DNA from 3 places in the Brevibacterium sp. HMSC063G07 genome. Region 1 is predicted to be linked to each of the others. Evidence: riboswitches for the same ligand, from Rfam matches in the RefSeq annotation. Region 1 holds a riboswitch; each other region holds the start of a gene.
What was found. Region 1 has a riboswitch for thiamine pyrophosphate ahead of HMPREF2757_RS09550 (ECF transporter S component). Riboswitches for the same ligand answer to the same signal wherever they lie in the genome.
Positions count from the first base shown of each region.

Region 2: it holds a riboswitch for thiamine pyrophosphate, as region 1 does, so the genes downstream of both, thiM (hydroxyethylthiazole kinase) here and HMPREF2757_RS09550 (ECF transporter S component) in region 1, are expected to answer to the same signal.
Region 3: it holds a riboswitch for thiamine pyrophosphate, as region 1 does, so the genes downstream of both, HMPREF2757_RS05440 (FAD-dependent oxidoreductase) here and HMPREF2757_RS09550 (ECF transporter S component) in region 1, are expected to answer to the same signal.

Region 1 covers NZ_KV802363.1:191,513-202,070, forward strand. Annotated here, with positions in the region: gene HMPREF2757_RS09520 (hydroxymethylglutaryl-CoA reductase, degradative) at 1-173, opposite strand, end outside; gene HMPREF2757_RS09525 (helix-turn-helix domain-containing protein) at 313-2,214, opposite strand; gene HMPREF2757_RS09530 (DUF445 domain-containing protein) at 2,216-3,520, opposite strand; gene HMPREF2757_RS09535 (energy-coupling factor transporter transmembrane component T family protein) at 3,562-4,470, opposite strand; gene HMPREF2757_RS09540 (ABC transporter ATP-binding protein) at 4,457-5,923, opposite strand; gene HMPREF2757_RS09545 (ECF transporter S component) at 5,920-6,612, opposite strand; gene HMPREF2757_RS09550 (ECF transporter S component) at 6,627-7,331, opposite strand; TPP riboswitch at 7,357-7,482, opposite strand; gene HMPREF2757_RS09555 (AbgT family transporter) at 7,646-9,193, shown strand; gene HMPREF2757_RS09560 (M20 family metallopeptidase) at 9,224-10,378, shown strand; gene HMPREF2757_RS09565 (DEAD/DEAH box helicase) at 10,486-10,558, opposite strand, start outside.
Region 2 covers NZ_KV802360.1:98,150-108,707, reverse strand. Annotated here, with positions in the region: gene HMPREF2757_RS06980 (acyltransferase family protein) at 1-1,568, shown strand, start outside; gene HMPREF2757_RS06975 (AMP-binding protein) at 1,654-2,985, opposite strand; gene HMPREF2757_RS06970 (pseudouridine synthase) at 3,143-4,183, shown strand; gene HMPREF2757_RS06965 (HsmA family protein) at 4,190-4,600, opposite strand; gene guaB (IMP dehydrogenase) at 4,795-6,315, shown strand; TPP riboswitch at 6,507-6,600, shown strand; gene thiM (hydroxyethylthiazole kinase) at 6,588-7,445, shown strand; gene thiE (thiamine phosphate synthase) at 7,442-8,140, shown strand; gene thiD (bifunctional hydroxymethylpyrimidine kinase/phosphomethylpyrimidine kinase) at 8,137-9,036, shown strand; gene HMPREF2757_RS06940 (TenA family protein) at 9,149-9,922, shown strand; gene HMPREF2757_RS06935 (GuaB3 family IMP dehydrogenase-related protein) at 9,979-10,558, shown strand, end outside.
Region 3 covers NZ_KV802350.1:5,886-16,443, reverse strand. Annotated here, with positions in the region: gene ftsY (signal recognition particle-docking protein FtsY) at 1-254, opposite strand, end outside; gene HMPREF2757_RS05465 (hypothetical protein) at 265-654, opposite strand; gene smc (chromosome segregation protein SMC) at 763-4,305, opposite strand; gene HMPREF2757_RS05455 (ThiF family adenylyltransferase) at 4,333-5,397, opposite strand; gene HMPREF2757_RS05450 (thiazole synthase) at 5,394-6,206, opposite strand; gene thiS (sulfur carrier protein ThiS) at 6,208-6,444, opposite strand; gene HMPREF2757_RS05440 (FAD-dependent oxidoreductase) at 6,441-7,562, opposite strand; TPP riboswitch at 7,548-7,654, opposite strand; gene HMPREF2757_RS05435 (ATP-binding cassette domain-containing protein) at 7,893-9,455, shown strand; gene HMPREF2757_RS12100 (roadblock/LC7 domain-containing protein) at 9,452-10,417, shown strand; gene HMPREF2757_RS12210 (zinc finger domain-containing protein) at 10,517-10,558, opposite strand, start outside.

The sequences.
Region 1 (10,558 bases):
CCGATGACGCTGTATACGTTTTCAATCTGTGAATTGGCGCGATCGATGGGCAACGCGGGGCCTGCGTCGAGCACTTCGCGTGTTTCTTCATCGAGTCCGAGTCTCTCGGCGAGCGCATCGCGACGTTCCTGCGGCGTGAGTTCTCGGATTCCCGACCAACGAGCATCTGACATTGTGCTGACCTCCAAAGCAGTTTCGGGCATGCAACAACACCACTGTTGTTAACTGGTTCACGACGCTACGCCAGCATCACGTCCTTCAAAATGTGGATGAACACCACAATCAACGGACACTGAGTGTGGACATCACACATCAGGCTTCAAGGTCGCAGGTCAGTCGCCAAAAACGAACCGCGATCTCGATGGAGAACAGCCGATTCGGTTCCCTCCAATCGCCCAACAGATCGTCGAGCCGACTAAACCGCTGAGAAAGTGTGTTGACGTGAATGAACAAGCGCTCTGCTGCAGCACGCATATTCCGGCCTTCTTTGCAGTAGGCAGTCAAGGCATCGAGCAGCGGTGTAGAGCGCCCAGCCTCAACTAAGGGGTACGCCTCCACATCGAACAACGGCCCCAAGTGCATCTTCATGAACTCGGCGCGGAATTCTCGAGATGTCATCAACAACCACGACACCGGCTCAATCGCTTCGGCCCTATAGACCTTCGACGGCCACTCCCCGTGAGTCAGTGCCTGCAGCCACGATTCAAGCTTCGGCCACTGCTTGGGCGCATTTTCATAGAAGTCACGAGCTGTCTCGCAAGTCCAAACAATAACCGGTCCGGGAATAGACCCTGCCCGCTGCTTGTGGAGTTCATCACCGCGAGTCGCTGCGACCACCGCAACCGTCGTACCGCGAATGCTTGCGGCAATGAGTTTTCTGTCGTCCCGGACAAATGACTCCACAGTTGACACTGGCTCCTGGGACACAATGAGCACAATCTGGTCCGAAGGATCGAAGCCAGCGTCTTCAAGGAATTTGAACGGCTTAGCACCGTGCCGATTGAGTATGTGCCTGGTCAGTGCAGCTTCCCGCCTATTGTGCGCTTGGATCAGGTGCGCATGGTGAAGGGAGAACGCACCCAGGCACAGTTCCGCCAAGCGGACAGCCACGTCTGACTGCAGCGCCTCCACCACTTGTCCGGGGTACTCGATGAGCAGAAAAAACCGGCCGTAGATCTTGGATCGAACCGGCACACAGGCTAATGGCGAACTGTTGCGCAGGCGGTGGCAAACCCGGTCTTCTAGGGGAAGGAGATCATTCAAGTTGAAAGCCTCCTCCTCGATCTGGAATCCAGGCGAGGATGCGAGCGTCTCTCCCCGAGCGTCGATGAGCATCAGTTCCGCCGCGAATTCGGCGCTGGCCTGCGCCAGAAGCTCCGACAGTGTGCTTCCGCGAACGATGTTTTCGAACAGCTGGCTCAGCTTGTCGGAGCTCTTCCTCCACGACGCAAAGTAGTTTTCCCAATGCGCGAGTCGCTTGAGCGCTACTTCTGCATTGGCTTCCATGTCTGTGAAAGCCAATGACTTCCAAATGGTTGCCGACGCGATATCGGCAAATGAACTGATAGTCGCGATCTCTTCCGGCGAATATCGCCGTTCGCTGCGCGAGCTGAGGAATAGGACTCCCACCACTCGCGAATGCGCAATCAGCGGCACTCCAGCCAACGACACGAGTCCCTCTGCGGTCACTGCTGTGTCGAGGTTTTCGGATCGGACAAACCGGTTGTCTTGAAAGTAATTCGGGCTGACCTTTGCGGCCTGCGAATTCACGACCAGTGTGGCCATTCCGGTATCAGGCAACACCTCAAGTCCGGAGAACTCCCGGCTGACGGCTCCCTTTGAGGCACGAACCTTGAGATACCCGTGCTCCGGGTAGTACTGAGACAGGTAAGTTACGTCCGACATCCCGAGCGAATGAACGAAGCCGACGATCTCGTCGAGAATCTCGTCTGTTGTTCTGACGCTTGTGATGGTTTTCGTGGCTTCGTGAATAGCCAGAAGTTCCTTGTTTCGCCGCTTGAGGTTGTCGATCTGAGAACGCAGTCGCTCAAGTTCTGCTTCGACCTCATCGCGAAGTCTGTCGTCTAAGCCGTACTGCCTCAAACTGCTCGGACGCCAGCTGTTTTCAGCTTCCGAAGCGCCGGCAACATAGCCGCCCACGGCTTTCAGCATCTCTGCCAGGACTTCTGCGTCGGCAGACTGCAGGCGTCCCATCTCACCCCCCAATAAGCACTGCAACAGTGTGGATGAGCAAGCCCGCCAGGCAGCCGATGACGGTGCCGTTGATGCGGATGTACTGCAGGTCTTTGCCCACGTAGAGTTCGATCTTTTCGGCTGCCTCGCGCGCATCCCAGCTGGCGATGGTGTCGGATATAACGCTTGTGAGCTCACCGCCGAAGGACTCCGCTCCATCGGCAACGGCGACGGCCAGAGTGTGGTTCCACTTGTTGGCAAAGGCTTCGTCGTCTGTCATGCGGGCGGCGAATTCGGCCAGTCCTTCGCGCAGCTTCTGCTGGACGGTGCCGTCAGCTTCGAGCATTGAGTCGCGCAGAAGGCGGGATGTCGATTCCCACATGGCAACGGCCGAGGTGACCACCGCCTCGCGCGAGAGCATGTCAGCAAGTGTTGCCTCGAACCGCTCAGCAAGAGAGGACTCCTCTTGCAACTGTGTCCCTAGCCCGGTCAGCCACTCGTTGAGCGCTGCCCGAGCGCGGTGGCTGCGGTTGTCGCGCACATCGGCAATCCAGCCGACGATTTCGCGGTGCAGTTTGTCCGACACCATGCGGTTGGCGAACCTGGGCACCCATTCGGGGGCGCGCTGGCTGACGATGTCATCGACCACCTGCGGGTTGTACAGCAGCCAGGAGTGCGCTTCCCCGGCAACGATGTCGACCAGGTGTTCGTGCGCACCATCGGCGACGATTTCCTGCATGAGTCGGCCCACCACGGGTGCTTTGCGCACCTGAATAAGCCGGGGAACCAAGACATCGCGGGTGAGGTCGGCAACGGCCTCGTCATCCACCCGATCGAGCACATACTGCAGGGCCATACCGGCACGGCAAACCACTTTGTCCTGTGAAGAGGGCTTGCTCAGCCATGCACCGACTCGCTGTGTGACACGGGCGGATTCCACTTTGGGTGCGACGGTGTCGTAGGTGAGGAAGTTCGAAGCGACAAAGGCCGACAGGCTTTCGCCCAGCACGTCCTTTTTGCGCGGAATGATCGCGGTGTGCGGAATCGGCAGGCCAAGCGGGTGGCGGAAGAGTGCGGTGACGGCAAACCAGTCTGCGAGCGCACCGACCATGGCCGCTTCGGAACCTGATTTGACGAAGCCCCACACGCCCGTGCTGTCAGTGAAGATGACGGTGGCCAGCCAGATGAGTGCGGCGGCTACCAACAGGCCGGTGGCCAGGGTGCGCATGCGTCGCAGCGCTATGCGACGGTCTTCTTCTGTCACGGGTGTGTTCTGCTGTGTGCTCACACGCTCATTCTTCCAGTAGTCGCCGGGGTGCTCAGTCACAGTCGCCCCTGCCGCTCACGGCAACCCCAGCCACAGCCGCCTCATGTGAGAATCAGATTCCACGTCCCTGCCGCTACAGCCGCACCAATGGCTGCGGCACTCATAAGAACCCCAACCGCCACAATCACAGCGTCCCGCGCATAAAAGCGCGACTGGCGCAGCTGGGTGCGACGGCTGGTGCCGAAACCTCGGCCCTCCATGGCCATCGCCAGGCGGGTGCCGCGGCGGATCGCCTGGACGAGCAGCGCGAATGCCACCGGGACCACTCCCCCAAGTCGGCGCAGGAGCGTGTCGGGGCCGACACCTCGGGCGCGGCGGGCAAAGGACAGCGTCTGCCATTCAGCAGTGAACAGCGTGACCAGGCGGGTGGCGGCGAGCGCTGACATGACGAACCGCTCCGGCAGGTGCAGCTTCTGCACCAGGGCGTCGGCCAGGTCGGTGGGATCGACGGTCGATGCGATGGCCACTCCGGGCAGGGCGAGCGCCAGCACGCGGACGCCGATGGCGGTACCGGATGCCAGCGATCCGGTGGTGATGAGCAGCGGGCCGATGTGCACCAGCACGTCGCCGGTTTTCTCCGCCAGGATGGTTGTGGCCCAGGCGGCGATGAGTGCCGCGCCGGGCAGGAACCACAGGCGTTTGAGCATCGCGCCGATCCGCAAGCCCGTCAGCGGCAGCAGGAGCACCTGGAGGGCCAGCATTACGGATGCGCTGACGATGTCGATGCTGAACAGCACACCGCACATGAGGATGAACGCGAGCGCCATTTTCGACAGCGGGTTGGCGCGCACAAACGCGGTGCGCCGGCGGATGGGCACCAGCAGGTCCACCTGGACGGGGGCTGCAGACCTGGGCAGGATCACGGCACGAGGCGCCGCCGGGCTTCCCGCTGTCCCTGCACCGGGGGTGGGGGTTGGCTGGGCGGTGGTGTTGTGGTCAGGCGAATTCACAGCGCACCGCCCCGAGTGTGTTGATAAAGGCTTCGTCGTGGCTGACCGTGACGACCGCTTGGCCATCGCGCAGTTCGTCGATCACCAGTTCGGCGAGCGCTCGCCACGTGCGGGCGTCTTGGCCGAAGGTGGGTTCGTCGATGATGAGGATGCGCGGCCGGGCGGCGAGCATTGCGGCTACTGACAGGCGGCGCTTTTCACCGCCGGAGAGCTGCTGCGGGTGAATGTCAGCCAGATGTTCTAGGCGCAGCGCGGCCAGGAGCTGTTCGGCGCGTTCGTCTGCTGCTTGGGGGTCCCAGCCGGCTCGCTGTGGGCCGAACCGCAGTTCGTCCAGGACGGTGGCGCGCAGGAATTGGTGTTCGGGTTCTTGGAACACCATGCCGATGCGGGGCACAAGTTCGCGGGAGCTCCACCGGAAGGGGTCGCTGTGTTTGGGTGGGCGGACGGTGCCGCCTAGGGTTGCCAGCTGCTGGGCTGCGGCAAGCTGGCCGTAGGCGGGTTTGAGCAGACCTGCCAGGGTGAGCGCTGTGGTTGATTTTCCTGCACCGTTACGGCCGGTGAGGGCGAGCGCTGTACCCGCGTGAATGGCGGCGGTCAGTTCGGCGACGGGTTCGCTGTTTTCGCGCTGGACACCCAGGCCGTCGGCGGTCATGAGTGTTTCGCCGGTTGTCGGCGCGTACGGGGCAGGTAGGGCGGCATCGGGCAGCCACAGTCCGGCTGCTTCCAGTGTGGGGCGCAGTGCGCTGTCGGCCAGGATGTGTTTGGGGCTGCCATCGGCGAGCACCCCGCCGGGGCCCAGAACCACAATCCGGTCGACGTGCTCGGTCCACACCGGCAGGCGGTGTTCGACGATCAGCATGGTCGCGCCCGTGGCTTCTTGCGCGGCGATGATGGAGTCGCGCACGGATTCGACGGCTGCCGGGTCGAGGTTGGCGGTGGGTTCGTCAAGCACCAGCAGGCCCGGCTGCATGGCGACAACCCCGGCGATGGCCAGGCGCTGTTTCTGGCCGCCGGACAGAGCTGCCGTCGGGTGAGTCAGCGGCACGTCGAGGCCCACAATGTCGAGGGCTTCGGGGATTCGGCGGGCGATTTCCTCTGCGGGAATGCCGACGTTGGCCATGCCGAAGGCCACGTCGTCGCCGACTTCGGCGAGGATCACCTGCGAATCGGGGTCCTGCAGGACAAGCCCGGAGATTCCTCGGGCGGGGTCCGGTGGGAGGCCGTCAACAAGGAGTTCGCCGAACTGTTCGCCGGATTCATCGGGCAGAACACCGGCAACGGCGTGGAGGAACGTTGATTTTCCAGCACCCGAACCGCCGACCAGCAGAACTTTCTGGCCGGCTGGGATTTCAAGGTCGAGGTCGGAAACGGCCGGTTCGGCTCGGCCGGAGTGGTACCAGGTGAACCCGCGGGCGGACACTGCCGCGGGTCGGGATGACGAGGTGGTGGTCACGAATCTGCGGGACTTTCGCTTTCTGAGGGGCTCCCCCGGTGACCCGCACCTTCGGGTGAGGAGGCGGCGTGAGGTGGGCGGCGCCTCGGGCGCGGGTCGGTGCCGGATGCGAATCCGGTCAGCACTCCGGTCCGGCGGATGGCGCGGTAGACGAACCAGCCGCCCAGACCGGCGAATACGGGGCCTGAGACCAGGGCGCAGGCGGCGAAGACCAGCTGCCATTCGAAGGCCCAGCCGGCGTTCCAGAAGATGTTGTCGGTGATGGACACCGAAATGGCCGGTGCGAGGCCTGCGAGTACGGAAATGCCGAGGGTGTAGCGGCGGTAGCGGGTCAGGGCGAAGACGAGTTCGGTCATGATGCCCTGGCACAGGCCGGTGAACAGGATGACCGGACCGAAGACCGAACCCAGGAGGGCTTCGGTTGCTGCAGCGATGAGTTCGCACACGATTGCGGCGCCGGGTTTGCGGATGATGAGTGCCCCCACGGGCCCGGCCAGCAGGTAGAGGCCGCCGACCAGGCCCGTGGTGGGTGGGAACACGAGGTTGAACGGGACGTCGATGATGGGCCGCAGGGACGTCCACGCGAAGTACACGGCACCGAGTGCCACGGCGAGTACTGCCGCGACGATGATGTCAACGGTGCGCCATTTCAGGCTGCGTGTGGGCGTGGTGTGTGCGGTGTGGGTCATCGGGGTCTTTCAGTTCATGTGCGGTTGGGGGTTGTGTGCTGGCGGGGTGTGGTTGTCGTCCGCCCGGAGGCGAAGGCTGACAGTGCGCCGGTGGGCACGATTGCCTTCCACAGCAGCCATGCACCCAACCCGGAAATGATAATGCTGGATGCGATTCCGCAGACGGCGTAGACGACCTTGAATGTCATAGCCCATTCGGCGTAGTACATGACGATTTCGCCGACCACCAGTGCGATGCCTGCGCCGAGGCCGGACAGGAGCATGACGGGCAGGTTCCATTTGCGGTAGAGGACGGCGAGGAACACGATTTCGGCGCCGGCGCCCTGCAGGAGGCCGGAGATGATGGCGGTTGCACCGAAGTGGGAGCCCAGCACGGCTTCGACGGCTGCGGCGAGTGTTTCGGCGATGAGGGCGGCGCCGGGTTTGCGGACGATGATTCCTGCGAGTGGGCCTGCGAGCACCCAGATGCCGCCGAACAGGCCGACCAGCGGTGGGAATGCGACGGTCCAGAGTTCGAAAACGCCCCATATGGCGGCGACACCCCAAAAGATGACGCCGACGGCTACTGCGATGACGACGGTGACGATGATGTCGACGGTCCGCCAGGGCAGGCTGGTTTTTGTCTGCGTGCTCTGTGGGTTTTTCGTCTGTGCTGACGAGGTGGTTGGGTTGTGTGGGTTGGTTTGGTGTCCGGTATGGACACGGTTGTTGTGTGTCATGAGTCCTCCTCAAGGCAAGGAGGGGTCAAGAGTGTGCTCGACTTCCTTCGCCGGTGCTAACCGGGCAGGTTCGAGGGTCTGCGGCATCGCACTCTCAGCGCCCTTGTTCGGATCTCTACGTTTGATCCGAGGCGCTCCCCTGTCGTACGGCCGATACCTTAGCAAGGACAGTGCGCTGGCGCACGGGATTGGCTGGGGTGAACGGCGGCATAGGGAGGCTTCAACTGAACGGAAAGAATATTTCAGTTCATTAGCAGCAGGCCAACGGCTCCGGTAGGCTTTCCGCAATCCGTCCGCCAAAGCGAAGGAATACGATGTCGTCATCAGCACAGACAGACACCGGTAAGCAACGCGGCACTTGGCTTGTCAATCTACTGACTGGGATCGAGCGGGCCGGCAACAAACTGCCCCACCCCTTCTGGCTCTTCGCCGGGCTTGCGGTCATCACCCTTCTGCTGAGCGCCCTTCTTTCGAAGCTGGGAGTCAGCGCGGTTTCACCGGCCGACAACAAGGAAGTCGCCGTCGTCAACCTGCTCAGCCCTGACGGCATCAACAAGATGATCACGGAAGCCGTGCCGAACTTCACCGGCTTCCCTCCCCTTGGCCTGATCATCATTGTGATGCTCGGAGTGGCAGTCGCAGAACAGTCCGGCCTGATCTCCGCTTCCATCCGCGGCGTGGTCGCCAGGGTCTCGCCGAAGTGGCTGACATTCGTTCTTGCCCTCGCCGGGGTCACTGGTTCGGTCGCCTCCGATGCTGTCTACGTCGTGCTCATTCCGCTTGGCGCCGTCACGTTTAAGACAGCGGGACGTTCACCTGTGCTGGGCGCGGTTGTGGCATTCGGGTCGTGCAGTGCCGGCTTCAACGCTTCGCTGCTCGTCACCGCCACTGACGCAATTCTGGCTGGGCTTTCCACCAGTGCCGCTCAGCTGATCGACGAATCCGTCACCGTTTCGCCCGTCGCCAACTATTTCTTCTCAATAGCTTCTGCGATCGTCCTTGCTCTGATCGTCACACTGGTCACTGAGCTGCTGCTGGTTCGAACCACAAAGGACATGATCGATGACGAGCCTGACGAAGAGGCTGCCTCAGCTGATGAGTTCCGTCTTAGCCCGGCTGAGAAGCGCGGAGTCATCCTGGCCTTCATCGTCGGCTTCGTCTTCCTCGCGCTCTACCTTGCCGCCCTCCTGTGGCCGAATTCCATTTTCCAAGGGGAGGAGGGAGTCCTCGACAGTCCGCTGCTGAGCGCCATCGTTGTGCCTATCGCGCTGATGTTCGCGGTTGTTGGTGTGGTCTACGGTCTTGTGACTCGTTCCATCACCAAAGCGCAGGACATTCCGGAGATGATGGGCAAGGGACTTCTTTCCCTGGCGCCCGTCATGGTTCTGTTCTTTGCGGCGGCGCAGTTCGTGGCCTATTTCAAATGGTCGAATATTGGGCCGATCATTGCGATCAAGGCGTCTGAACTTCTGCAGCAAGCACAGATGCCGACCCTGGTGATGTTCGCCGGGCTGGTGCTTCTGGTGGCGCTGCTGAATCTGCTGATCACAAGCGGATCCGCGCAGTACGCGCTGATGGCCCCGGTTATCGTCCCCATGTTTATGCTGTTGGACGTGTCGCCCGAAGTCACTCAGATGCTGTTCCGCATCGGCGATTCGCCGACCAATATCATCAGCCCCATGAGCCCGTACTTCGCCTTGGCGCTCGGCTATGTACAGCAGTACTATTCGCGCGCCCGGATCGGCACTCTGCTTTCTCTGACCTTGCCGCTGTCTGTGGCGATGCTCGTGGGCTGGTTTGCCTTCTTCGCCCTCTGGTATGCCCTCGGCCTGCCGCTGGGCCCCGGTGTGCCGGTTCGCTGATCTTCGCTGCCTGTGAAAGGAGATAGCTCTATGTCGCACGTACGTGCAGTGCATGATTTTGTCGAAAAGAACATCGAAGCTGTCCTCGATGACCTCGACCGGCTTGTCAGTCTCGAAACACCGAGCAGCGATCGTCGACTTTTGGACAGATTTCTCCGGGAATTTGAGCCTTTTGTCGAGCAGCGCCTTGGCACGCCAGCCAAACGCCAGCTCCACAATGGCGGGGATCGGGGTGACGTCCTTGATCTCACATGGGAAGGGTCGCCCGGCGTTGAGGGCACGTTGCTGTCAGTCTGCCACTACGACACTGTTTGGCCAGAAGGCACACTTGCTGATTGGCCGCTGACCCGTAAGGGCGACGTTCTGACCGGCCCGGGCGTTCTGGATATGAAAGCCGGAATTGTGCAGACCATATGGATGGTCACCGCGCTGCGGGAATTGGCGATACCGCATCCTGCAATCCGCCTGCTGCTGACCGGCGATGAAGAGATCGGCTCTACTGCCAGCCGTCAGCATATTGAAGATGCGGCATCCGAAAGCCTTCTGACCTTGATTGCTGAGCCAAGCGCCGGAGGGGATATCAAGGTACAGCGAAAGGGAACGGTGATGGCCGACATCACGGTTCAGGGAGTCGAATCGCATGCTGGCCTCGATCCAGAAAAGGGCGCAAGCGCGATCCATGAACTCGCCCGGCTTGTTGGCCGAGTTGCGGACCTTGCGGACCCGGAAAAGGGAACGACCATCAATGTTGGGATCATCAACGGCGGTTCCGGCAGGAATGTTGTTGCCGGTACAGCACGGTGTGAAGTTGACGTTCGCATACAGGACGCTGATGAAGAAGACCGTGTTGTAGCGGAGCTGGAAGATCTTTCGCCATACGACAGCCGCTGCACCGTCACAACCGAGATTGATCGCAATCGCCCGCCGATGAACCCGAGTGAGCGGGTCAACGAGCTGGTCGCTGTCGTCGAAGCGATCGGCAATGAGCTGGGCAGCACGATTTCGACAAAGCCCGTAGGCGGAGCTAGCGATGGCAATTTCATTGCAGCCTTGGGGCTTCCGGTGATCGACGGCCTTGGCGGTATCGGTGCCGGGCCGCACGCCCGGCACGAGCACATCACCGTAAGCGGACTGCCCCGACAGACGGCTGTCATGGCCGGATTGGCAGCGCATTTGACCAAGTGACCCGCACTGGTGGTCACTGTTTGGCGCCTGTATTAGAAACGGCAGGTGAGATGCAGGCGAGCGCTGGACCGCTCATCTACTGGGGGTGAGTGCCGCCTCCATAAAGCCTATTGAACGGCCTTAGCGATCTCATAGAGCCGCGCTGGCATTGGTCGTTCAAGTTCCCACACGATCTGCATG
Region 2 (10,558 bases), on a different contig from region 1:
TCCGGGGGATGCACTTTGTCCGGGCGATCGCCCTGGCCCTCAGCGGTGTTCTGATCATCTCACTGCTGTGGGCGGCCATCCAGGGTTTCTATGCTCAGGACAAGGCCTATCTGTCGACCTGGACCAGGCTTTGGGAGTTCGCGTTCGGCGGTCTTGCTGCTCTTGTCCTTGACCGGATCCGTGTGCGCAGCAGCTGGCGGCTGCCAGCCGGGTGGATTGGCCTTGCAATGATCGCCACAACTGGATTTGTGTTCGACGGAGGCCAGGTGTTTCCCGGCCCCTTGGCTCTGTGGCCGCTGTTCGGCTGGCTGCTCGTGATGGTTTCTGGGGACCTCAGCGGTACGCCCGCAGATCGGTTCTCGGCTTCGAGGTTCCTGAAGTCGCCCACGGTGCGCTGGTTTGCTGACCGGTCCTATGGCATCTACCTGTGGCACTGGCCGGTTCTCATCTTCTACCTGAACATCAGAGACCGATCCGCCGTCGGCATTAAGGGCGCGGCCCTTGTCTTCTTCATCACCTTGGTTCTCGCGGCAGCAACCTATCGGTCTGTCGAGCTGCGCCTGGCGCCGCGGTCGACTTCGCGCATAGGCACGATCTTCAAACGCAACAAGACCATGATCCCGGCAGGATCAGCGGCAATGCTTGTCGGGGCGCTTGTCATCACCCCTTTGGCCAATTCCAACGGTGAAGTCCGGACCGCATACGAAGACCTGAACCAGGACGTATACCCCGGGGCACACATCGCCTTTTGGGAGGACGACCGCGATCTTCCGGAGGCAGACATGGTTCCGATGCCAGAAGAGGCACGAGACTTCAAGTCCCCGTATTTCTATCAGGGTTGTGAGCAGAGCTCGGGCGATGACCCGGGCACGGATGTTGTATTGGTCTGTGAGGACGAAGGTGCGCCGTCGCAGCCCACGGCGACGATTGTTCTGACCGGCGGGTCATTCGGCGGCCACTGGGAGACGACGTTCAAAAGCCTGGCACGCAAATACGGCTGGGAAGTCATCGTGCTGGATAAGGGCGGCTGCCCGCTCGGCGGAGAACTGTCTCCAGACTCAATGTGCGGACGATACAACGAAAATCTTGTGGAATGGCTCGCCTCCAACGACGTCGACTTGGTGGTTGCGTCGGGATCCCGCACGGATGAAGCGCGGGATGAAGAGTACATTCTTGATCGCGCCCCGTACTGGTGGAAGCAGATCACCGAGACCGACACGCAGCTGATGCTCATGCGCGCTGCACCCAAGGACAGCAACCTCGACATCCCTCGATGCTTGTCCGACGGCGGAACGTCGCAGGAATGCGGCATACCGAAGAAGTGGCTGAAAGAAGATCCGCAGACGGATCTTCCCGACGGCGCCTATTCGCTGGACATGAAGGAATACGTTTGTCCCGCCGTCAACGATCCACAAGCCGACAACTGCGATGCGATTGTGGGCAACATCCTGACCAGCTACGACCACGGCCACTTCACGGCGCCGTTTGCGCGTTCCCTGGCGGACGGACTGGAAAAGGAAATGCGGCAGGACTTCGGCTGGCTGATGCGGCAGAGCAGCGCCACCTGACAGCAGCGGCCGGGTGCAGGCAGTCTGCCGCTTGCACCCGGCCCTGACCGTGAAACACCTGAGCGTGAGCTAATCGGTCTGCGCCTCAGTCCACGTGAATTCGCCCTTCGCCGTCGAGGTGGGCTGTCACTCCGGTGCGCAGCCATTCGCCGTCAAGCGAATCGGCGGTTGCAAGCGGATTGCGCCAGAAGCTCTTCAGCAGGCCGGGACCGCGCAGCTGCAGCTCACCGTGCGAAGCCGAGACCTCTCCAGAGGCCGAACGCTCGTCGTCCCCCGCCGCCGCTGTATCCCCACCGGAAGCAGCAGCCGAGTCCCGGGCTTCCACCTCGTCAGGGGAGGCTCCGCCCATGGCGGTGCCGGAGCCTTCAACAATTCGAACGTCAATGCCGGTTCCCTGTTCGGCGGTGCCCACAGCTCCGGGAGCCTTCACAATGTCCTGAGCCGTGATCAGCAGACCGACACCCGCGGCAGCACCGGGGGAGTACAGGCCATAGAAGTGCTTAGCCCGATAGGCGCGCGCAATTTCAGCACCCACTCGCGGTGACGACACGGTGCCGAGCACAAAAATCCGCTCAATGTCACCCGGCGCAAAACCAGCAGAGGTCGCCCCCGGCAGAGTTGCAAGAAGCGCCGCTTCCGTGCCGGTGACCACCGTCGAACCGGCCTTCTGCACAAGTGATGCTGCCGAGGCCGGCTTGGGATCAGCCGACAACACCACCGCGGCACCCAACGACAGCGGGGTCAGAATCGAAGTGTGCAAGGCTGTGGGATTCCACAGGGGAGAGGCGGTCTGCACCACGTCATAGCCGTCGATTCCCATGGCCCGTGCAACAGCTGGCTGTGCTTCGGCCAGGCCGGCGTGGGTGAATACCGCGCCGCGCGGAATACCGTCAACAAGGTCGATGTACTGAATGAGCGCGGTCGCGGCGTCTTCGTATTCAGCTTCCGTGTACGGGTCGACAGCGTCAATGGTCGTTTCGAAAACAGTGCCGCCGGAACGACCGTTTCCACCGCGGCCCTCTGCACGCTGACTACGGCCGGCCTCGGACACAATCCACTCAATGCCCAGGTCAACGCGCTTGGCGGCTTTCCACAGTTCGGCCGACACGAGAGCAACCTCAATGCCCGCGTGGCTGATGACTGCTTCGAGGTCATCCGAATCCATCTTCGGATTCAGGGGAACGGGAATCGCCCCGAGGTACCACGCGCCGAACAGCGTATATACGGCTGAAGCGCTGTTGAGGGTCATTACGCCGATCCGATCACCGGGAAACACCTGGTGAGCGGCGAGCACTGCGGCCGCCCGCCGCGCCCTATCGTCCAGCTGCGCGTAGGTCACGCGCTCTGTCGGAGTGACCAGTGCGATACGGTCCCCATGGTCGGAAACAACGTTCTGCAGCATGGTGGTGAGCTTCACAGCTTCTCCTGTCGATAAAATTCCGGCCCGGTCGACTTTATCGCGAATACGCTGAACTCGGCGGGTTTTCTTATTTCAAATAGATTGCAAAATCGCGCTGTCACCAGGCCGAACCTTGTCCATTCCACACCCGCTCCGAGACTGCATGGAGGTTGTGATGCAAAGCCCCCTTCCTCCTCGTGAGGGGATCAGCGCAAACCGCCTGCGTGCTCCCGGCGGGAACCAGACATCCGCAAAAGCCCACCTGCCGGTGCCGAAGACCGTCCACGCGTGGCTGGCTCAGGAGTTCCCAGACCACTCTCCACAGGAGCGCACCTGGCTGACGGAGCACCCCGACGGCGGCTGCCTGACAGACGAAACCGGCCGTCCAGCCGCCCCGGAAGATCCCGTCATTCCCGGCGGCTTCTACTTCTTCCACCGGCCGGTCCCGCAAGAAGACCCCGTCCCCTTTGACCTCACCGTCCTCTATGAAGATCGCGACATTGTGGTCGTCGACAAACCGCATTTCCTCGCTTCGACCCCCAACGGCCGTTTTGTGCGCCAGTCGGCGGTGACCCGTCTCCGCCTTGAGCTGAACGAACCCGACTTGGTTGCCGTCCACCGGCTGGACCGTGTGACCGCCGGCCTGCTGCTGTTCTCGCGGCGCCGCGAAACCCGAGGCGCCTACCAGGTTCTCTTCCAACACCGTAGCGTGCACAAAACCTACCGCGCGCTGGCCTGGCTGCGGCCCGACTTCGACCCTGGGACCCTGCCAACTGTCCGCAGAACCCGCCTGCACAAAACCAAGGGCGAGCGCCAAGTGGTTGAACTGCCCGGGATCCCCAACACCGAAACCCGCCTGCGGTTTGAGGGCATCCGCGGCCGGGCCGCCCGCCGGCTTCCGCCGGAATCGGCACCCGTCGCAGGGCCGAAAGCCTCGACGCCGGCTCACGAGGCGGAGCTCACCTCGATCGGAGAGTTCGCCTTGGAGCCGGTCACCGGGAAGACCCACCAGCTGCGCGTACACCTCAATGGGCTGGGCGTGCCGATGGTGGGTGATCCCGTCTACCCGGCTGATTGGGCACCGGACCCGTACGATTTCTCCGACCCGCTGCAGCTGGTGGCAGACGGGCTGCGCTTTGCCGATCCGCTCAGCGGGAAGGAACGGGAGTTCCAGTCGAACTTCCCGCTCACGCTGCCGGAGGGGCCGGCTCGGTGAATGTGCTCAGGCGACCATTGAGGACACCATGCCTGTCAGGTAGGGGACCAGCCAGATGGCCCACACGGTGACAGAGAATCTGTGGAAGACGGCCTTGGCCCGCTGGGTGCCCTTGATCATCACGATGAGAGCCCAGAAGAAGTGCACTGCCATGAGGATGAGCGCGATCAGGCCGGTGATCGCCATGGTGATCGACAGAATCTGGGCGAGAGAACCATCGGGTGCGTTCGACATTGTCGATGCGCCGGCGGCAGCAATGCGGCGCATCACCTCGGTCCCTGACGCATCGAAGAGCAGACCCATTCCGAACAGGGCCACGTGCGGCCAGGTGAGGGTCTTCTTCAGACGCTCGGCCCACACGCCGATCGTGTAGAAGACCAGTGCCAGTGAAATGAGGACAATCGCAAGAATCAGCATGCCTTCAGCTTGGCGCGCTCAATTCTTCGGCACATCGCGCGGAAAGCTGAATTCGGGGTCATACTTTCGGCTGATTCTGCGCTTCACCCGCATCGGGAAGACCAGCGCGAACCCCTTAGGATAGGTTCATAAAAACACCGCGGATGTCATGCAAATGGCACGCGGTTATGGTCTCAACCGGAGGAAGGGTTCTCTTGCCAGAGGTTCACCAGCATTTCAAAGACGCAGAAGATCCGTTTTCGCTTACCGGTCTGACCTATGACGACGTCCTGCTGCTGCCGGGAGACACAGATGTCATCCCGTCGGAGGCCACAACGAAAACTCGCCTGACGCGCGAACTCGACATTGCGGTTCCGCTGGTCTCAGCCGCTATGGACACCGTGACGGAGTCCCGCATGGCAATCGCCATGGCCCGCTTCGGCGGTGTGGGAATCATTCACCGCAACCTGTCGAAAGAAGATCAGGCCGCTCAGGTCGACTATGTGAAGCGCTCGGAATCGGGAATGATCACCGATCCGGTGACGATCACTGCTGAAAAGTCACTCGAAGAGCTTGACCACATGTGCGGTCAGTACCGCATTTCCGGCCTTCCGGTGGTTGATGATGACAACACTCTCGTGGGCATCATCACCAACCGCGACCTCCGCTTTGTGCCGCGCACTGACTTCGCCACCACCACGGTCGGCGAAATCATGACGAAGATGCCGCTCATCACCGCTCCCCACAATGTGTCCGCCGAAAAGGCCTACGAACTGCTGGCGGAGCACAAGATCGAAAAGCTTCCGCTGGTTGACGAGAACAACAAGATCCAGGGCCTTATAACGGTCAAGGACTTCGTCAAGCGCGATGAATACCCCAACGCCTCAAAGGACGGCGAGGGACGCCTGCTCGTGGGTGCTGCGGTCGGCTTCTACGGCGATGCTTTTGAGCGGGCGGGTCTGCTGGCCGAAGCGGGTGTGGACGTCCTGGTGGTCGACACCGCCAATGGCCACGCCCGCGGTGTGACCGACATGATCACGTCGCTCAAAAAGGATCCGGCGTTTAAGGACGTGCAGGTCATCGGCGGTAATGTGGCTACCCGCGCGGGAGCTCAGGCGCTCATCGACGCCGGGGCTGACGCCATCAAGGTGGGTGTGGGCCCGGGCTCCATCTGCACCACGCGCATTGTCGCCGGTGTGGGTGTCCCGCAGGTCACCGCAATCAACCTGGCCTACCAGGCTGCCCGCGAAGCCGGTGTGCCGGTCATCGGCGATGGCGGTCTGCAGTATTCGGGCGACATCGGCAAGGCTCTTGTCGCCGGTGCCGATTCGGTCATGCTCGGTTCGCTGCTGGCAGGCTGTGAGGAAAGCCCCGGCGAGCTCATCCTGGTCAACGGCAAGCAGTACAAGGCATACCGCGGTATGGGCTCACTTGGGGCTATGGCTCCGCGCAAAGGACGCTCCTACTCTAAAGACCGCTACTTCCAGGCCGATGTCGTCACCGACACCGACCTTGTGCCCGAAGGCATTGAGGGCCGTGTTTCCTACCGCGGTCCGCTGCGTCAGGTGGCCTACCAGCTGACCGGCGGCCTGCGTCAGACCATGTTCTACGTGGGCGCCCGCTCGATTCCGGAACTGAAGGCCAAGGGCCAGTTCGTGCGCCTGACCACTGCGGGTCTGAAGGAAAGCCACCCTCACGACATTCAGATCACCCAGGAAGCCCCCAACTACCACTGATCCGCCGCAGCCGATCCGGCTGTCTGTGATCGTCTTCTGTGCGCCCGTGCCTCTGGCCGGGCGCACAGCTGTCTGCTCACGAGGCGGAGGTCGCGGCTGTCGGGCCTACTGCGCTGGTGTGCGGTGCAGGACGGGGCCTGCGTCGTGGGCTTGCACCGTCGATCTGTGTCATGGGCGGGTGCTAGGGTGAGCAAAGTGACACGGGGTGCCGCGAAGCAGCGGCTGAGATTAACCCGTTGAACCTGTGTGGTTAGGACCAGCGAAGGGATGTCATGGAACTCAAAGACTATGCGGGCGCACTGCTTGAAACTCTGCGGCAGCGCACGCCGCTCGTGCAGTGCATTGTGAACACGGTCGTTCAGCAGTTCGCCGCAAATGTGCTCTTGGCGTCAGGTGCCAGCCCCGCCATGATCGACCACGAAGCCGACGCTGCAGACTTCGCCGAAATCGCCGACGGTCTGCTCATCAACTTCGGCACACCAACATCGCACCAGTACTTGTCAGCTGACGGTGCCATCGACACTTTCGCTCAGTCCGGCAAACCGTGGGTGCTCGACCCCGTGGGCTTTGGGATTTCCGGGCACCGCACCTCCAGGATTATGCGCGCTCTGAACAGCGGCCCGGCCATTGTGCGCGGCAATGCCTCCGAAATCATCGGCCTGGCCCAGCAGTCCGGCAGCGCCCGCGGAACCGACTCAACGCACTCCGTCGACGACGCCCTGGCAGCAGCGGCAAGCCTCGCCCAGGCCGGCATTGTCGCCGCCGTTTCTGGGGAGTCTGACGCCATTGTGTTCGCCGACGATTCCGCAACCCACACCGTGACGATCACAGGCGGCAGTCCCTATATGCCCAGCGTCATCGGCACCGGGTGCTCGCTCGGAGCACTCGCTGCCGCCTACGCCGCGACAGCTGCCCACACCCGGCAGACACAGGACCTCAGCCCCCGGGTGAGAACAGGCATGGCCGCGGCAGCAGCGCACCTGCACTTCACCTCGGCCGCCCAGGCAGCGCACACACAAGCCAGCGGACCCGGAACATTCGCCGCGCACTTCCTCGATGGCCTGCACGCCGTGGGGCCAGATGACCTAGCCCGAATTGAGACCGCGTGGACAACGGGAGGAACCGCATGAGCGCACCACTGGACCGCCTGTCCGACTACCGCACCGACCTCTACCTGGTCACTGACACCGCCATGGCCGAAAGCGCCGGGCGCACGGTGGCCGAGACCGTCGCCCAGGCAGTTGCCGGGGGAGTGGGCATCGTGCAGGTGCGCGATAAGCACATTGACGATGCAGGCTTCGAAAAGCTCACCCTGAGCGTGCTCGATGCCGTTGAGCGCGCACGCGCTGAGCACAGCATCAAAACTGACGTCCCCGTCTTCGTCAATGACCGCGTCGATGTCGCAGCCCGCCTTCTGGAGCGCGGCAGAAAAGTCCACGTGCACGTGGGTCAAGGCGACATGTCGGCAGACGATGTGCGCCAGCGCATCGGTGCGGAACCGCTGCTGGGTGTTTCAGCCCAGGAGCCCGAACACTTTGCGCGCGCTCGAAGCCAGAACGTCGATCTGGTCGGCATCGGGCCGGTGTACGCCACCCAGACCAAAGAGACCGGACGCAGTGCCATCGGCCCGGAAGGTTTCCGCGACCGCGCCGGAAAAGCGGGCCTGCCCGCATTTGCCATCGGCGGGATCAAAGACCACAACGCCGCAGCGCTGCGCGGTACGGGTGCCGCGGGAATCTGCGTTGTGTCAGCCATCATGACCGCACCAAACCCGGCCGGAGCAGCCCGGGACATTCTGGCGGCCTACACAGGAGAAAGATCATGACCGCAGCAGGCCATCGTCCTCCCGTCGCCGTCACCATCGCCGGCACCGACCCTTCCGGCGGTGCGGGAATTCAGGCCGACCTCAAAACTTTCACCGCCCGCGGCGCATACGGAGCCAGCATCATCACGGCCCTCGTCGCACAGAACACCCACGGAGTCAGCCGCATCTACGAGATCGACCACGACTTCGTAATCGACCAGTTCAATTCGGTCGTTGATGACATCCATGTTGACGCGAGCAAATCCGGCATGCTCGGCACACCGGAACTCGTGCAGACCACGGCAGACTATGCGTCGGCCGGCAGACTGGGCTTTTTGGTGGTCGACCCCGTCATGGTCGCAACCTCCGGCCACCGACTGCTGGCAGAGAGCGCAATCGAAGCGGTGCGCACCGCTTTGCTGCCACACGCCGGTCTCATCACTCCCAACCTGCCTGAAGCAGCACTCCTGCTGGGCGATGACGAACCCGAAGCCGGCACTCCCGCACAGATGCGCGAACAGGCTGCCCGCCTGCTGAAAATGGGGCCGAAAGCCGTGCTTCTCAAAGGCGGGCACGCAGCAGACTCCATCGTCACAGACATCCTTGCGGTTGCCGAAGGCGACGACATCGCGTGGCGCGAATTCAGCCACCCGCGCGTCTTTTCGGCCAACACCCACGGCACCGGCTGCACGCTTTCGGCGGCCATAGCCGCAGAGGTCGCCCACCGCAGGCACGTCCTGGAGGCTGCGGGAGAAGACCCTGCGGGCGCTTCGAGCGGGGAGGCGCTGGGAGATGCCGTCGGTGCGGCACTTGACTACCTGGCCCGCGCCATCGGCAGCGCAGCCGACTGGCAGCTGTCGCTGAACTCCGACGGTGCCCACGGGCCGGTCGACCACATTGTCGACATCACCCGCTGAGCGCAGAGCACTGAACGCTGCAGCAGTGTCCGCACAGTGCTGAGCACATCAGCGCACCCCTGCAATAGACCGAAGCGGAACAACGACCGCAAAACGACTGTCAGGAGACACAATGAGCGAATTCATCGCAGGCCCCCACAGCCGTGAACTCTGGGAACACGTGGCCCCCATCATCAACGACATCGAAGCCCTGCCCTTCATCGAACAGCTCTCGGACGGCAGCCTCGACCCGAAGGTCTTCGTCCACTACCTGCTGCAGGACGAGGTCTACCTGGACGGCTACGGCCGGGCAATGGCCCAGCTGTCGAGCAAGTCCTCCCGCAACGACGACATGGAGTTCTGGGCAGGAGCGACATCAGAAGCCGTTGTTGCCGAAAACGAACTCCACGAAGCCGTCTTCGCAGACGAGGGCTTCGCCCCGCTGGTCAGGGAAATCCAGCAGGAAACCGCGCAGGCTCGCGGTCTGCGCCACGGTGAGCGCGGCTCGGACGAAGGCCGTGACGCCGAAACCGTCATCGCCAGTCCCACTTCCCTGGGCTACGTGTCATTCCTCATGGCCACAGCCGCACTGCGCCCCTACGAGGTGGGTGTCGCCGGTGTGCTGCCGTGCTTCTGGGTGTACGCCCACATCGGCAAGGTGCTCATGAAGAAAGCCGGATCCAACCTCGACGGGCACCCCTTCGCTTCGTGGATCACCATGTACGACAGCCCCGAATTCGACGAAGCCACCCGCGGAGCCGTTGCGATCCTCGAACGCGAAATGGAACAGGCCACCCCGGTAATGCGCGCCGAAATGAAGGCCGTGTTCGAACAGGCCAGCCTGTACGAACTGCACTTCTGGGCCAGCGCCCACGTCTACGAGGACTGGACGACGCCGAAGCCCTGATTGACGAGGTGCCGCCCACCCGCACCGCGTCAGTGCGCTGGGATAAGCTGGGATACGTGAGCACAGAGTTGGAAATCGGCCGCGGAAAGCGCGGACGCAGGGCCTATTCACTAGACGACGTAGCGGTTATCCCTTCGCGGCGCACCCGCGATCCCCGGGATGTTTCACTCCACTGGCAGATCGACGCCTTCCAGTTCGACCTGCCCTACCTTGCCGCACCCATGGACTCTGTCGTCAGCCCGGCAACAGCCATTGCTCTGGGCCGACTCGGCATGCTCGGAGTGCTCGACCTCGAAGGTCTGTGGACTCGCTACGAAGACCCCCAGCCGCTGCTTGACGAAATCGCAGGTCTCGACGACCAGCGCGCCACCGAGCGCATGCAGGAGATCTACCGCGAACCCATCAAGGCCGAACTCATCACGGCCCGCCTGGCGCAGATCCGCGAAGCCGGTGTGACCGTTGCCGGTGCGCTCACCCCGCAGCGGACCCAGGAGTTCTACCAGACTGTTGTCGACGCCGGGGTTGACCTTTTCGTCATCCGCGGCACCACGGTCTCCGCCGAACACGTGTCCAACACAACCGACCCGCTCAACCTCAAACAGTTCATCTACGAACTCGACGTCCCCGTGATCGTCG
Region 3 (10,558 bases), on a different contig from region 1:
AGCAGGGTCAGCAGACCTCGGCCGAAGACGTTGTTGGACTTGGCCAGTCGAGCACGCAGGCGGGCCAGGCGCGTGGTTGGTTCGGTGGGAGTTTCATACCGCCGCTCTTCTTCGACTTCGGCGGTGTCCTCAGTGAGATCCGGAACGTGTGCTGACGGGGTGCGCCGTTTGGTGCGCGCAGGGCCGAAGAGCACGAAGCCCGCGGCGATGAGAACAATGGCCAGAATAATGCCGACTGTGACAAGAGTGTCCATGGCACCCAATCTAGCGGAACAGAATCTGCAGCGTGGTGCTCAGCCCCGTGCCGGTATCCGGGACTTTCCAGTGCCGAGTGCGCGGACGCAGGGTCAGCAGGCTCGGTGCCGCATGGCGCCTGGGCTGCGGCACGAGCACGTAGTGGTGGTCGGCCATTGCGGTGACGGCCGCCTGTTCGCGCGTGGGGAGGTGAGCGGTTTCTTCCTCTGATCCGAAGAAGCCGTAGTCGTCGTAGCCGGTCCACGAGTGCGGCAGGCGGAAGCGCTGTGACGAACTGGGTTTGATTCGCCCTTCTTGGCGCAGGCTCGGCAGAGCCACGGCGAGCACGATGACGATGCCGAGCGTCAGGATGATCGCCAATCCGACGAGGAGTATGAGAAAGCTGGCCAGACCAGCCATCAGCACCCCGTGATCGGGCGGTTGCAGAACATGGGCAGAGGCTCCTTGACGGCGTATACGTGCATTTCTTAGAAGGCCAGCTTAGTGGGACCGAGCTGAGAGTTCTATTCAGGGATCGCCAGCGGCACCTCGAACACTGCTGACCAGCCTCTGTGAGACGACCTTGGAGATCCCGTCCCCGCCCATTGTGACGCCGTACAGCGCGTCGGCGATTTCCATGGTGCGCTTCTGGTGGGTGATGACGATCAGCTGTGAACTCTCCTGCAGCTCTTTGAAAACCCCGAGCAGTCTTGAGAGGTTGACGTCGTCGAGGGCTGCCTCGACTTCGTCCATGACGTAGAAGGGGCTGGGCCGGGCTTTGAAAATCGCCACGAGGATGGCAACTGCGACGAGCGACCGTTCCCCACCAGACAGCAGCGACAGCCTGCGAACCCGCTTCCCGGCCGGCCTGGCAAACACCTCGACCCCGGTTGTGAGCATGTCGTCTGGGTCTGTCAGCGACAGTGAGCCTTCGCCGCCAGGGAACAGCCGACTGAAGATATCGGTGAACTCCCGCGCAGTGTCGGCGAAGGCTTCCGCGAAGACCTCTTTGACGAGCTCGTCGATCTGGCTGACCATGCCGCGCAGATCCTCGCGGGTCTCTTCGATGTCGTTGATCTGCTTTTCCAGATAGTCGTGACGCTCCTGCAGCGCTGTGAACTCTTCGAGCGCCAGCGGGTTGACCTTGCCGATGCGCTTCATTTCGCGTTCGGCTTTTTTCTGCACGCCCTCCACTTCGGTGCGCACAAAGGGGCGGGTGGGCAGTTCGTCGCCGTCGACGTCCGCGGTGAAGTCCGGGACGTCGAGGTGGGGGCCGAACTGTTCTATGAGGTTCTGGGCTGACAGGCCGATTTCCTGTTCTGCTCGCCGGTTGAGCTCTTCGAGCCTGAGCACGAAGCGTTCGCGTTTGAGTGCCGCGGCGTGTTCGGCCTCTGCGAGTTTCGCCAGTTCCCCACGCTGTTCATCGAGGTTTTCGCGCAGCTTTTCAGCCTGTTCGCCGGCTGCGGTGCGGCTCTCCTGCAGCGCGGCGTGTTCGGCTTCGACGCTTTTTTCCCTTTCGGCCAGGTGCTGTGCGAGCTCTTCGGCCACCTCGCCTGCGGCCTGAGTTCTGTCCGCCAGAAGTTTCCGCGCCTGCTCTTCACGCTGCAGGCGTTCGCGCTCAGCCTGCTGGGCTCGGGCTTTGCGGCGCAGGCTGTCGATGCGATCGGCCAGGAAGCGCACGCGGTCATCGGCTGAGCGGGCTGCGATTCGGGCCTCCATGACCTCTTCGCCCAGCTGCGTGTGTTCTTGCGCCAAGCGGTCGCGGTCTTCGGTGTCGGGTTCGGCGTCAACCGTGTCGAGTCCTGCCAGTGCCGCCTGGGCCTTTTCGCGCTGTTCTTCGGCTTGGGTTTGTCGTTTGTCCAGCTGTGCGCTGCGTGCGTCGAGGCGCTCGACTTCGGCTTCGAGAAGCTGCACGCGTTCGGACGCTGCCGTGACGGCGCCCTGTGCCCGGATGATGCGCGCTTCTGCATCGCGCCGAGCTTCCTGAGCCCGCTGCTCCTGACTGCGGGCCTCCCGGAGGGCTTCGCGGAGCCTCTTGACTTCTTCGGCTGCCTCTGCGGCTGCCAGGGCGAGCTCGTCGATGCCGCCCTGAGCTTCGGCCAGCGCGTTGCGGGCTTCGGCGCGGGCGGCTTCCGCACGACCGGAACGGCGCACGCGGTGGGTCTCGATGACAGTGCCCGACCGGGTCACGCACGTCAGGTCGGGGTGTTCTTGCAGCAGGGCGAGCGCCTGCTCGGATTCTTCGACGATGACAGTGCGGCTGAGCACAGCGCGCAGTGCTGTGCGCAGTCCGAGGTTGGATGCGCTGACCACGTCAACGGCTCGCCGGGCGGAACCGATCGCGATCGGCTCTGGAGAACCCTCGTGAGAGTCGGCGCCGATGACGGTGTCGACGTCAGTGCTGCCGTCCGTGTTCTCCAGCAGCGCCAGCCCCGCCTGGTGGGTGTCTGCGAAGAGAGCTTGGGCGAAGGGGCCAAGCGCTGCCGCGGCGGCTGTTTCAAAGCCCGCTTCGATTTCGAGGAGGTCTTCCACTCGCCCGGTGACACCGTCGATTTCAAGGGCCAGAAGGTCATCTGCGGACGCCGAATGCGATGCGCTGATCTGCAGGGCCTCAATCCGGGCCTCCGTCTTGCGCAGCTCGCCGGTCAGTTCGGCGCTGCGGGTGTCGGCTTCGTCAACAGCGGCTTGGGCGCGAGCGGTCGCATCAGCTGCGGCCTGCACTGCGTCATCCACTCCGGTCTGTTCCTGTTCTAAATCGGCCACGGCGGCTTCTGCCCGCTGCGCTTCGGCGCGTGCGCTCTCGATGTCCGCCAAAAGCTTCTCGCGTGCAGGTGCGGCTTCGTCCTTTTCGCGAGAGATGCCCTCGAGTGCCCGCTGGGCGGTTTCGACATCAGATTCGAGTCCGGCCCGGATGCGGACTTTTTCGGCGATCTCCGCACGTGCGGCTTTCAGTGCTGCTTCCGCCGTGTCGAGTTTGCCGGAGATTTCGTTTCTGGCTTGGGCGAGCTCTTCGAGGCTCTGGGCCCGTCTGCTCTGCTGGTCTTCGGCGTCGCTGAGTTCACCGCGGAAGTGCTCGGCCCTCTCGAGGAGGGCTTCGGGCGCGTCGCCGCTGAGCTTCTGCGCGGGCGTGCGCAGAAACTCCACGCGGTCGCGGGCGCGGCCGGCTGCCGCTGTGGCTCGCGTGGCGGTCCGGCCGAGTCTGCGCAGCAGCTGGGCCAGCCGGTCGTTGTCCTGTTCTGCTTTCACTGCCGAAGCGCGTGCTTCGGCAATGTCCTGTTCGAGCTGTTCAATGCGCGCTTGCACGACCTGCCGCTGTTGGGATTCTTCCCGCGCGTTTCCCGTGTTCTGCAGCGCTGCCTGTGTTTGGACGATGTCGTCGGCCAGCAGGCGAGCACTTGCGTCGCGCAGCTCGGCCTGCACGGTCGCGGCCCGCTGTGCGGCACGTGCCTGTTTGCCCAGCGGACCCAGCTGCCGGGCCAGTTCTGCACGCAGGTCCTGCAGACGGTCGAGGTTGGTCTGCAGGCCGTTGAGTTTGCGGACGGCTTTTTCTTTGCGCCTGCGGTGTTTGAGAACGCCCGCGGCCTCTTCGATGATCCCGCGGCGCTCAAACGGATCGGCGTGCAGAACCTGGTCCAGCTGTCCCTGGCCGACGATCACGTGCATTTCTTTGCCCAGACCGGAATCGGACAGCAGCTCCTGAATATCCAGCAGGCGCGCCGGTGCGCCGTTGACGGCGTATTCGCTGCCGCCGGAGCGGAACAGCGTGCGGCTGATGGTGACTTCCGTGTAGTCGATCGGGATGGCCCCGTCGGCGTTGTCAATCGTCAGACTGACTTCGGCTCGGCCCAGCGCCTGCCGCTTCGAAGTGCCGGCGAAGATGACGTCCTCCATTTTTCCGCCTCGGAGGTTCTTCGCACCCTGCTCGCCCATGACCCACGCGAGCGCGTCGACGACGTTCGACTTGCCCGAACCGTTTGGTCCGACCACACACGTGATGCCCGGTTCGAGTTCGAGCCGGGTGGCAGACGCGAACGACTTGAAGCCGCGCATCGACAGGGTTTTGAGGAACATTCAGATCAGCATAGCCGCCAAACCGCCTCAAACCGCGTTTATGCCGCCGACAAGACTGGCCGCGCCTTCGTGCATTCCCCTGGCTTTGAGAATGTCGAGTGCCTGCAGCGAGCGCACACCGGCCTGACAGAACAGCACCGTCAGCGGCGCATCGGACTTCGGAAGCTGTGCCCCTTCCAGGAGAGCGCTGAGCGGAACATTGTGCGCCCCGGCAATGGTGCCGGCGGCGTACTCGTCGGCTTCGCGCACGTCGACCAGCAGGGTCGACTGGCCCGCCTGCAGGCGGGCTTCGAGAGCTGCCGGGGTGATGACGGCGGCGGAGTCGAGGTGGTCGACGGGTGCGCGGTCAGGGTCTGCGGCAACCGTGAGGCTCCGCATGGTGCTGGCCAGTCCGTCGTAGATGAGAACAGAGCCGAGGGCAGATTCGCCGACTCCGGCGAGCAGCTTGATGGCCTCCATCGTCATCAGCGTCCCGATGATTCCCGGCAGCACGCCGATGACTCCGGCTTCCGCGCACGTGGGTGTTGAGCCGGCGTCGGGGGCTTCCGGGTAGAGGTCGCGGTAGGTGCCGGTCTTCCCCGCCCAGAAAACGCCCACCTGGCCGGAGAAGCGCAGGACCGAACCCTGGATGACGGGTTTGCGCAGCATTTCGCACGCATCGGAAATGAGGTAGCGGGAATCGAAGCTGTCGGTGCCGTCGATCACGAGGTCCGCATCCCGCAGAACGTGCAGGGCGTTGCCGGCGGTCAGCCGGTCGGTGTGCAGGGTCAGTTCGATTCCGGGGAACAAACCGCGGCACACATCGGCTGCAGATTCGGCTTTCAGCCTGCCGATGTCGGATTCGGAGTGGATGACCTGGCGGTGCAGATTGCTGCGTTCGACAACATCGTCATCAATGATTTCGAGGTGGCCAACCCCCGCGGCGGCCAAATACTGCATCACAGGCGCTCCGAGTCCTCCCGCACCGACAACCGCGACCCGAGACTTCAGCAGCCGGGCCTGGCCTTGTTCACCGAAGCCGGCCAGGCCCATCTGCCTGCGGAAACGCTCAGCATCCTCCGGTGTCAGTCCAAGCGGCGTGTTATCGCTCACTGCGTGACCCCCATTCCGCGGAATCCTTCGGCCGGATCATGGCCGGTGACAAGCCCGTCGAAGCTGCTCGATGCAACAGCACCGTGTCGGCGCGTGGGGATCCTGCCGGCGCTTCGGGCCCAGCCGCCGGCTTCGACGGCCAAGCGCATAGCCCTTGCCATGGCGACGGGGTCTTCTGCACGCGTGACCGCACTTGCCAGAAGAACAGCCGAGCAGCCCAACTCCATTGCCAGCGACGCCTCGGACGCGGTGCCGATCCCGGCGTCCAGCACAACGGGAACAGAGGCGCGCGAGCAGATGAGTTCGATGTTGTGCGGATTGAGAATGCCCAGACCGGACCCGATCGGGGCACCCAGCGGCATGACGGCCGCAGCCCCGGCGGATTCGAGCCGCTTGGCTACAGCCGGATCGTCCGAGGTGTAGACGTAGGGTACGAAGCCGCGCTCGGCGAGCATTTCGGTGGCTTCCAGCGTTGCAATGACATCCGGCAGGAGGGTTTTTTCGTCTGCGATGACTTCAACTTTCACCAGCGGGGTTTCGCAGGCTTCCCGGGCGAGTTCGGCGGTGAGCACTGCGTCCGCCGCGGTGTAGCATCCGGCGGTGTTCGGCAGCACCTTGATGTCCAGGTCGGACAGCATGGCAAACAGCGAACCGGCTTCTGTGGGGCTGTAGCGGCGCATGGCGACGGTCGTAAGTTCGGTCCCGGACTCCTGCAGGGCGGCACGCAGGTTCGCGTGGTCGACTGCCCCGCCGGTTCCCATGATCAGCCGGGACGTCAGAGTGGTCGGTCCGATTGTCAGCGGCTGCACGTCAGCCTCCCTGCACTGCTGTGACGATGTCGATGACGGCACCGTCTTCTACTTCCGTTCGCACCCAGCGTACGCGCGGCACGACAGCGCCGTTGAGTGCTGCCGCGATGCCCGGTCGGCTGCCGTCGGCGGGTGTTCCGTCGGCTTTGAGCTGCGTGTTGGTCGTGCGGGCCACGACGTCAAGCACCGTGAGCCTGCCTTCGAGTTCCTGCACTGTGCCGTTGACCGTGATGCTCATGGGATTTTTCCTTCCGTGTGGGTCTCGGCGGCCTGGGCAGCCAAGCGGGAAATATAAGGGGTCAAAAGGATTCCGTGCCGGGACAGTCCTCCTGCGACGACAACCGCCGAGGTGCCAGCGGGGTTCGCTTCCGGTCCTGCTGACGAGTGGCAGGGCACCTCGGTCCGTGTGACCACCGGCATGTCGTCTTCGGCTGTCGGGCGGGCGCGGGTTGTCACGTCAACGAGGTCGCAGTCGCGCAGACCGGGAACGACGGTGACGGCGTCAGCCAGGAGGTCTGCAACACTGCCCAGGTCGGTTTCAGGGCGGTCTTCGCGCACGGATGCGCCGATGACGATTTCGCCGTTTGCCCGCGGCACAATGTAGACGCTTCGGCCTGCGACCACGGCGCGGACTGTCCGCTGCACAAGCGGACCGAAGCGCAGGCGGCTGTCGGGGGTGCGCACGCGGATGACGTCTCCGTATACGGGGCGCAGGGTCGGCTTGGAATCTTCGGGCAGGCCCGCGATCCCGGCGATGCCCATGCCCGCTGCCACGACAGTCGTGTCGAATGGGTGCTGTCTGCCGTCGGCGGTTTCCACTGTCGCCCCGGCAATGCGGGTGACGCGCTGGCGGAAAATGGGAGTCGACTCCAGTGCGCCGAGCATGACCTCCATGAGCCGGCGAGGGTCGATGCGGAGGTCACCGGAGATTTCGGCTCCGGCTGCCAGGCCGGGCGCCAGACCGGGTTCGAGGCGGGCGAGCCCGCTTCCGGGCAGGTGATTGAATGTCAGACCGCGTGCGGCGTAGGCCCGCTCCATCCGCTGAAGGTGTTCGTGGTCTCCGGAGTCTGCGGCCACCAGGAGGGTTCCCGCGGTTTCAAAGCCGACAGCCTCCGGGGCAACACCAAGCATTTTCAGAAACTCCGGGTATTCCTCGAGGGCCTTCTGCATAATCGGCAGCAAACCGTCCTGGCCGAACTGGACTTCCGCGACTGGGGCGAGCATACCGGCGGCCGCATATGATGCTCCCAACGCCGGTTCCGGGTCGAAGACAGTGATGTCATGACCGCGGCGCTTCAGCCGCACAGCTGTGGCGAGTCCGAGAATTCCCGCCCCGATGACCGCTGTCTTCACCATTCTCCTCACGTCGGCATGATCCGCTTCGAGTGCTGATGGTCGGCCGCTTCGCCCTCTCAGCCGGGCGTGTCCCGGCTCCCATGAACCGCCCTCAGAGTAAGCCGCCCGCGGTGACGGAGCAAAAGCTGAGGAAGCACCGCTGGCAAGGTCCGGAAGAAACAAGCCTCATTAAGAAATATGTAGGCTCTCCGCTTAAAAGCGTCGGCGGTCTTGCGAACACGTGTAGACTGCCTTTCGCGTACGCCGTACCGAAACTCCGCACATTCGGGGGATCTGGCACGGCACCAGGCACGGGCACGAACACTGAATCTGCAATGAAGTGGAGGCTTAATGACCAGCGATGTTGTTTTGACGGTTGAGGGGCTGACTGTCAAACACGGGTCTCAAACCGCTCTCGATGATTTTTCATTCACGCTGCAGCGGGGCGAGATTCTCGGCATTGTCGGCGCCAACGGCGCCGGCAAATCTACACTTCTGAAGGTTCTTTCCGGAGGCATCATCCCAGACGAGGGCACGATCACCCTCGCAGATGAGAAGTTCGCCCCGGAAACCGAAGCCGAGGCCCGAGCCATCGGCGTCGGCTACATCCCTCAGCGCATCTCGGTGGATGAGGACCAGACCGTCTACCACGCGATGTTCCGCACCTCGTACCTGTCGAAGCTCACGGATGAGGAAAAGCGCGCTGAAGCAACCCGCCTCCTGGAAGACAACGGGGTTGCCATCTCTGCTGACGAGCAGATGCGCGACCTTGTTCAGGCCGAGCGCACAATGGTGGAGATCCTGCGGCTGGCCAACGAGGAAACGGCCCTGATCCTGCTGGATGAGGTTTCTGCTTCCTTCAACGACCACGAAATCTCGCTGGTGCACGACCTCATCATCCGCCTGTCCAAGCAGGGCCGCGCCATCATCTATGTTTCCCACCGCCTGGACGAACTGCAGTCACTGTCGAACCGCATTGCAGTGATCAGAGACGGCAGGCTTCGCTCAATCCTGGTTCCCCGCGAAGCTGACCGCGACACGATCACAGTCGAAATCTTCGATACCGAAGCTCCCGTTCCCACCAAGAAGCGCGGCGAGATCGGCGATGAGATCCTGCGGTTCGAGGATGTCGCCCTCGACGACAAGCTCTCACCGACCACGTTCTCCCTCCACAAGGGTGAGATCTTCGGCATCACGGGACTGCGCCGATCCGGTGTGGAACAGCTGGCCGACATCATCAGCGGCAAGGCTGCCCACACCTCCGGCACGATTGTCGTCAACGGCGAAGAGAAGAGCTTCTCCAGCCCGGAGGATGCTCTGCAGGCGGGAATCTTCACCCTGGGAGAAACTGACGGTCAGGTTGACTACGGCGAAGGCAATAACCTCGCGTCCGAGTACTCCAAAATCGACGAAGACGATCAGTCGTTCACCGACCAGGTCCAGAGCTTCAGGGAACTCGTCAGCACCCTCCAGGAGCTGCGGGTCAAAACTCCGAGCATTCACCGCAAGGTCGGCGAACTGTCCGGAGGCGACCAGCAGAAGCTCGCTGTCGCCAAGTCCCTGCACAGCGATGCGAACATCTTCGTGCTCAACCAGCCCACCCGCGGAGTTGACGAACTTTCGCGCCAGGCCGTGTACAAGCTCCTGGAAGAGGTCACCAGCCGCGGCAGCGCCTGCGTCCTGCTGTCATCCGATATCAGCGAACTGCTCGCCCTGAGCGACAGAGTCGCTGTTATGCGCGAAAACAGGCTCATCGGCCCGCACGAGACCGACAGCTTCACAGAAGACACAATCATGATGATCGCCCTGGGCTACACCCCGTTCCGCACAACAAGCAAGCGACGCTCGTCATCGAACACCGAAGAAACCGCCGAGGAGACCACCGACGCTGGTGTTCAAGGTGAGATTGAATGAGTTTCAACTTTCTTCGCCGCTCACCACAGCAGCGAGATGAAGTGCAGACTGACGAACCCTATGTGCCCGATATTTCACACGTGATGCAGACCCCGCCGAACTCAGATACCCCCACGCCAGCCTCTCCGCAGACCGGCCACCACTACGGCGCCCTACAGCCTCAGGTCGCTGCCGGTTCAAACTATCCAGTGCGGCCGTGGCAGGAAGAAGCGCCGGGCCCCGGGCGTGCCTTTCACACCGACCTGGACGACTACGACGCCCCTGAATCTTTCGAAGTTGACTACCCAGACACCCCTGATGACCCCGAGCCTGTTGAAGCAGAAAGCGCCGACGACCCACCCCGCGACCACTTTGCGATAACCTTTGACAACGCAGGCGAACAGGATCTCCCCGCGGAGACCTACACCACCGAAAGCCCCGCAGAGGACCTTTCGGCCGAACCCACGCCGTTGTTCACTGAAGTGCGCGGTTATACTGCTAGTGCCAATAACGAAGGACCTCATTTCCTGCAGAACTCTGAAGGAGATGAGCACTTCGACGATTCTTCTTCCGAGGAGACCGATCCTCGGTCAGAAACGAAAGAGAACACTATGTCAGCAAATATTCAGGCGTCCCTTCGCAGCCTCCTCGAAATCGAAGGCGCTACGGGTGCAGCAATCGTCGACATCGCCTCGGGCATGGAGCTTGGAACCGGCGGCAACCCGAACTTTGACCTCAACGTCGCAGCTGCCGGCAACTCGAATGTCATTCGCGCAAAGCTCGCCACCATTGCCGACCTGGGCATCAACGAGAACATCGAAGACATCATGATTACGCTCGAATCGCAGTACCACCTGCTGAGCGTTCTCAACACTTCGGCAACAGAAGGTCTGTTCATCTACCTCGTCCTGGATCGCCGTCACGCGAACCTGGCACTCGCACGCCACAAACTGCGCAAGCTTTCCGAGCAGATCTCAGTCTGATCCGAGGTTCAGCCCGAACTGCTTGAGCAAAGGGCCTGTGGGAGCAGCGTCCGCTGTCCCCACGGGCCCTTTTGCTATCGGTTTTCGTATGGTTGCGGTTCAGTACCGCCGCTGCGGTTTCTGGCACGCGGGACACCAGTG